2 regions of the Stomatobaculum sp. genome follow, and region 2 is predicted to be linked to the other one. Evidence: predicted binding sites of a transcription regulator. Region 2 holds the regulator's gene; the other holds the start of a gene.

Region 1 (3,412 bases), on a different contig from region 2:
CGATTGGTATACAAATCGGGAATATGGCAGCTCGGCGAGTGCTGCGTTTCTGCAAAACGCAATACTCTGGTATCCCTGTTCCGAAAACGGTGCGAACAGGCAGAAGCGGGGGTATGAAAGATGCACATAAAAGGCACATTGTAACAAGCCGGAAACGCAAGGAGAAAAGAAGTGAACGAAGTCAAACAAGAAAGTGTAAAGCAGTCGCTGGAGGAGAGAAATCGGGGCATCGTTAGAACTTCCGCCATCGGTATCGCCGCCAACATTTTTCTCGCGGCCCTAAAGGCGGTCATCGGAATCGCGTCAAATTCAATCGCCGTAACCCTGGATGCGATCAATAATCTGACCGACGCCCTCTCTTCGGTGATTACGATTATCGGAACCAAGCTCGCGGGAAAACAGCCGGACAAAGAACATCCGATGGGCCACGGACGCATTGAGTACTTAAGTGCTCTTCTGGTCTCTGCACTGGTGCTCTATGCGGGTCTCAGCTCGCTGGTGGAATCCGTCAAGAAGATTCTGCACCCAGAAAAGGCAAGTTATTCTCTGCTGAGTCTCGGCATCATTGCGTCAGCGGTTCTTGTAAAGCTGATGATGGGCAGCTATGTGAAGCGACAGGGAGAAAAACTGAATTCCGCGGCTCTGATTGCCTCCGGTTCCGATGCATCCTTTGACGCTTTGCTCTCCGGCTCGGTGCTTGTTTCGGCCTTGATTTTTCTGTTCACCGGGATTTCCCTCGAGGCCTATGTCGGCGCGCTGCTCTCGGTCGTCATTGTGAAGTCCGGCTATGAGATGATGCAATCCACGCTCGATGAAATACTCGGCAAGCGAGCGGATGCGGCGCTCACACAGAAGATTCGCGCGCTGCTCACGGAGGACAAAGAGGTCATCGGTGCCTACGATCTATTTCTCAATGATTACGGTCCCGATCGCTTTTACGGAACAGTGCATCTGGAACTCCCGGATACGATGACGGTAGAGGAGGTGGATGTACTCTCAAGAAAGCTACAGAAAAAGGTGTTCCGAGCGACGGGCGTTATCATGGTTTCCATCGGTGTTTACGCTTACAATACCAAGGGCGATGCGGCGGCGGAAATGCGCAATGAAGTGCAGAAACTTGCGCTCTCGCACGAGTGGATTTTACAGCTGCACGGGTTTTATGCCGAATTGGATAAAAAATACCTGCGTTTTGATATTGTCGTGGATTTCTCGAAGAGCCCGAAAGAGGCAGCGGAGGCGTTGAAGCAAGAGATAGAGGCGCGTTATCCGGGGTATATCGTGGATATTACCGCCGATGCGGATATTTCCGACTGATAGAATACTTGCATTTTTTCTACACTTCGGGTAAAATGTAATAAATTTGTAAAGATTATAAGCGGAGTCGAGAGGAAGAGCATGAAGAGAAATATGGGTGCGGGAAAAAAAGTTATCACGGCAGTTGTCATCAGCGCTGCGATTTTTGCCGGCAGCTTTGCGGCGCTCGGCGCCAAGAAGAGCGCCTATACCTTCCAGAGCGGCGGCGCAAAGATTACCTGCGGCCAGAGCGCCAAGGGTATTCTCAACGCACTCGGCAAGGCGGATAAGATGATTGTCCAGGAAGCGGTGCAGGGCAACGGCAAGGAGAGAATTTACAGCTTCAAGGGCTTTGAACTCTGTACTTTGAGCGAGAACAACGGCGCACAGAAGGTACAGTCGGTCTGCATTCTCGATAAGAATGTCAGCACCCCGGAGGGCATACGCCTCGGTTCTACGCGCGAGGCGGTTGAGAAGGCCTACGGCACGGGCTGCAAAGAGGACGAGGGCGTGCTCTATTACACGCTCGGCGACACCGAACTCAAGATTTATCTGACCAATGATGTGGTCGACGGCATCGAATATCTGATTGCAGACAAATCATAAGGCGGAAGCGGCGCTCGAAAGGGTGCCGCTTTTTCTGTCCTGCAACAAAATCCAAAAAAAGTTAGCACTCAAACCTTGACACTGCTAACAACAAATGTTATAACTGCTCTTGTTGAGAAGATAAAAACAAAATGCAGTTCATGTTTGGTGAAGGAGGCATTGTATTATGAAGCTGGTACCGTTATTTGACCGTGTCGTGCTGAAGAAGATGGTTGAGGAAGAGACCACCGCATCCGGAATTGTGTTGCCGGGTCAGGGCGACAAGGAGAAGCCGGGTCAGGGCGAGATCATTGCGGTGGGTCCGGGCGGACTTGTGGACGGCAAGGAAGTCAAGATGCAGGTCAAGGCAGGCGACAAGGTTCTGTACTCGAGATATGCGGGTTCCGATGTGGAGCTCGACGGCGTGAAGTATGTCGTGATTAAGCAGAGCGATATCCTTGCGGTGATGGAATAAGAGAGCGGACAGGAGGAGAGTGGAATTATGGCAAAGGAAGTAAAGTTTGGCGTCGAGGCAAGAGAGGCGCTGATTCAGGGTGTCAATGAGCTTGCGAATGCGGTGCGCGTCACCATCGGCCCGAAGGGCAGAAATGTTGTGCTGGACAAGGCTTACGGTGCGCCGCTCATCACGAACGACGGTGTGACAATTGCAAAGGAAATTGAGCTGGAGGATGCGTTCGCAAACATGGGCGCACAGCTCGTCAAGGAAGTTGCGACGAAGACCAACGATGTCGCAGGTGACGGCACGACGACCGCAACCGTTCTCGCGCAGGCGATGATCAACGAGGGCGTGAAGAACATTGCGGCAGGTTCCAACCCGATTGTGCTCCGGAAGGGCATGAAGAAGGCTTGCGACAAGGCTGTCGAGACCATCAAGGAGATGTCTCAGCCGATTTCCGGTAAGAAGCAGATTGCGAGAGTCGCTGCGATTTCCGCTTCGAACGACGAAGTCGGTGAGATGGTCGCGGACGCAATGGAGAAGGTCACGAACAACGGTGTCATCACGATTGAAGAGTCCAAGACCATGAAGACCGAGCTCGATCTGGTCGAGGGCATGCAGTTTGACCGCGGCTATATCTCCGCTTACATGGCAAACGATGTCGAGAAGATGGAGGCGACCCTCGAGGATCCGTACATCCTGATTACCGACAAGAAGATTTCCAACATTCAGGAAGTGCTTCCGCTGCTCGAGGAAGTTGTAAAGAGCGGTGCAAAGCTCCTGATTATCGCAGAGGATGTCGAGGGTGAGGCACTCACGACCCTCATTGTGAACAAGCTTCGCGGCACGTTCAACGTGGTTGCGGTCAAGGCACCGGGCTACGGCGACAGAAGAAAAGAAATGCTGCAGGATATCGCGGTTCTGACCGGCGGTACCGTGATCAGCGAGCAGCTCGGCCTGGAACTGAAGGATGCGAGAATGGCGCAGCTCGGCCGTGCAAAGTCGGTCAAGGTCACGAAGGAGAACACCGTGATTGTGGACGGCCTCGGCAAGAAGGCGGATATTGACGCGAGAACC
Region 2 (3,412 bases):
GCCGACCAGACGCTCGCCGGTCTTTGTGAATGCGACCACGGACGGTGTGGTTCTGGCTCCCTCGCTGTTCGGGATCACGACCGGCTTACCGCCCTCCATGACTGCCACACAGCTGTTGGTTGTACCAAGGTCAATACCGATAATCTTACTCATTGTTTCTCCTCCTAAAATCAGCTCGTATATAAAAATCAGTTTCCTGTTGTATTCCGATTTAGTTTGCGACCTTCACCATGCTGTGGCGAAGTACGCTGTCCTTGTAGAGATACCCTTTCTGTAACTCCTCCGAGACGACATTCTCGCCGAGCGCCTCATTGTCCTCGTGCATCACCGCATTGTGATACGCCGGGTCAAAGGGCTTACCCTTCGCGTCAATCGCCTCGACGCCCGCCTCCTTCAGATTCTTCAAGAGCTGGCGGTATATCATGTCCATGCCCTCGGCATAGGCCTTGATGCTGCTGTCCTCACTCTCCGGAACCTGCGCGACGCTGCGCTCAAAATTGTCGATGACCGGCAAAAACTTCTCGAGCACCGACTTGGCACCGAGATCAAACATCTGTGCCTTTTCGCGCTCGCTCCGCTTGCGGAAATTTTCAAACTCCGCGAGCGTCCGCTTCAGACGGTCGTTCAGAGCTTCGATTTCTGCCTGTGCTGCGCTGCGCTGCCCGTCTTCGGCAGCCTCTTGGCCGGAAGCGGTCGCAGCGGTCTCTGCCGTTTCTTTTGCCTTGTCTTCCGCTTCGAATTCCGCCGCAGCAGCGGCAGCTCCCATCGCAGCGCGCTCCTCGGCGCTCTGCCGCTCCTCTCTCTCCCGCTCGTGTCTGTGCTTATCCTTAGCCATCGTCTCCTCCGAAATTCTCATCCATTTCACGCATCAGACTGTGCAACATCCTCAGCACCTTCTCATAATCCATGCGCTTGGGTCCCACGATACCGATGGTACCGCAAAGGCCGCCGCCCAGATCATAACGGGCTGTGACTATGCTGCAATCATTCATCTCAGGCACCGGAGATTCCTCTCCGATAAACACCTGAATGTTATCTTTCTCCTCTCCCGTCTGCGCCGCCGCATCCGCCACAATGCGCTTCAAGCGGTTCTTCTCCTCAAAGGTCCGGATGATGCGTTTTGCGCCGCCGCCGTCGGTGAGCTCCGGATACCGGAACACATTGGTCGCGCCGCTGGTATAAATCTGCAACTCTTCTTCCTCCGAGAGCATGCGCCGGAGTTCATCGAGAAGATAGGCGACGAACTCTTTGTTGTCCCCTGCCTCCGCGAGCAGCTTCTGCATAACGCCTTCCTCCGCCTCCTGAATGCTGACGCCGTTTAAGCGCGTATTCAGCAGAATATTGAGTTGCAGGAGCTCCGCATCACCGATCGGCTGCCGCAAGGTCAAAATGCGGTTGCTGATCAGATTGCCCTCGAGTACCAGAACAACCAAAAGGCGGTTCTCATCCATTCTGGAGAGTTGCAACAGCTTGATGCGCGCCCGGCTCGTGTCGGGACCGCTGATGACCGCTGCGTAATTGGTATGGTCCGCGGCAATGCGTGCCATTCTGCGGAGCACCAGCTCGAGGCGATCTACCCGCGCAACAAACCGGCGCTTCATGGCTTCGACCTCATTCTCGGTTTCCCGCAGAATCTCATTGACATAGAAGCGATACCCCTGATCGGAGGGAATACGCCCCGCCGAAGTGTGCGGCTGCAGAAGATAACCCATCTCCTCCAGATCGTACATCTCATTGCGTATGGTCGCACTGCTCAGCGCGCAGCCGGGAAGTTTTGAAATCGTACGGGAGCCGACCGGCTCGCCGGTCTCCATGTAGTTTTTGATCACTGCATTCAGTATCATGACTTTTCTGTCATCCAGCTCCATGATTTCCTCCTTCCCGTTGTTAGCACTCATTTGATTAGAGTGCTAACACCTGCTGTCGTTACTATAGCTGTTTTGCAAGTCCCTGTCAAGCGGGATTCAAAATTTTTTTAGAGAAATTCTCTGCCGCTCTTTCCGCTCGCTTTCCTCTGCCGCACCGGCCGCGCCGCGCGCTTCCGGCGCCGCAAGGCTCTCTGCCCCCCCCCCCTTTGTCCTATGCGTTTCCCGCACACGATTTTCTTGCGCGTTTCCCGTCTCCCATGCTATATTCTAAATTGCAGGCAGAAAAGTAACATCTCTGTAACATTTTGACGTGAAAGGAGACCTTGCATGCGACTTTTGACAAAGTTTTCCGCCCTCGGGCTCAGTATCCTGCTCGCACTCGCCGCAGCCAAGCCTGCCGCGGCCGCAGTCGTGCAAAACAACGCAACCTCCAACAGCCGGACCGAAGAAGTGACCGCTGTCATCGAGGCGCCGAGCGAGGCGCCGGAGACCGCCGTCCCGCTCCCGCCCGTCCGGAACGAGCGCTCGCTTGGCACCTTTAAGACCACGGGCTATTCCAATCCGAACGGCTCCCTCTGCGCCGACGGCTCGGTGCCGAAGGCCGCGCACACGGTCGCATCCGACTGGGGCGTGCTGCCGCGCGGCAGTAAGATCCGCTTTGCGGGCAGCGACACCATCTACACGGTCGAAGACAACGGTGTCCGCGGCCAGACTGTCGACGTCTACTACGCGACGACCGCCGAGGCCTGGGCACACGGTGTCCAGTACCGCGAGGTGTACCTGATTCTCGAGTGAGTCCCCCGCTGTTTTAATTTTAATTGACAGTCCCCCCCTCCTCTGTTTAGAATAAAGTTGTAGTTCTTACAGAATTCTTAAGAGGATACAGAACCATGCACAAACATATGAATGCCATTCAGCGGGCGTGCATCTTTCTTCTGACCCTGCTTCTGTTTCTCGTGCCGCTCAGCGCGCTGGGCGAGCCGAAAGCAGAGCCGGCCCCGGAAGCCGCTGCGGCCGAGACAGGCAGCACTGCCTTTGTCTCGCCGACAGACACTCCCTCCGCGAGCGCTGTCTTCACGGACAGCACGGTGATGGGAGATGTGCAGCACGCCGAAGAAAATCTGAGCGACCAGATTGATGTACCTGCGCTCAACGATGCTCGCGTCGCGGCGCAAAACGCGCTGATTGAGACCCGGACCAATAAAGACCGCGCCTGGCTCAGCCTGAAGCAGGAAGAACAGGCCAAGGCCGAGGCAGCCCAGCGCGCCGCCGAAGAAGCCGCGCGCGCCGCGAGTGAGGCGGCCAGAGAGCGCGCCGAGGCGGAGTCCCGCGAGGCGGCAAAAAAAGCCGCGGCAAAAAAGAACAGCGACAAGCAGAGCAAGACCACAGCCGCCGCAAACCACAGCACGAGCGTCAAGAGCGCCAAAAAAGAGAGCGGCCGGAACGGCAAAAGCCTCGGTGTCTTCAAGCTCACCGCCTACTGCCCCTGCTACGAGTGTTCCAAGGGATGGGGGCGCATGACCAGCTCGGGCAAGATTGCACAG

What was found. The regulator HrcA, encoded in region 2, represses chaperone genes, less so after heat shock. The targets are predictions, from matches to a motif close to TGTTAGCACTCNNNNNNNNNGAGTGCTAACA.
Region 1: ACO4XG_RS04845 (co-chaperone GroES) is a predicted target of HrcA. The motif match lies at 1,959-1,989, and genes of this name have one in related genera.

Annotation. Positions count from the first base shown of each region.
Region 1 is NZ_DBHIHF010000010.1:18,736-22,147, reverse strand. Features, by position in the region: gene ACO4XG_RS04855 (cation diffusion facilitator family transporter) at 172-1,314, shown strand; gene ACO4XG_RS04850 (hypothetical protein) at 1,396-1,899, shown strand; gene ACO4XG_RS04845 (co-chaperone GroES) at 2,066-2,353, shown strand; gene groL (chaperonin GroEL) at 2,381-3,412, shown strand, end outside.
Region 2 is NZ_DBHIHF010000008.1:33,759-37,170, reverse strand. Features, by position in the region: gene dnaK (molecular chaperone DnaK) at 1-153, opposite strand, end outside; gene grpE (nucleotide exchange factor GrpE) at 212-835, opposite strand; gene hrcA (heat-inducible transcriptional repressor HrcA) at 828-1,868, opposite strand; gene ACO4XG_RS04015 (3D domain-containing protein) at 2,196-2,663, shown strand; gene ACO4XG_RS04010 (3D domain-containing protein) at 2,759-3,412, shown strand, end outside.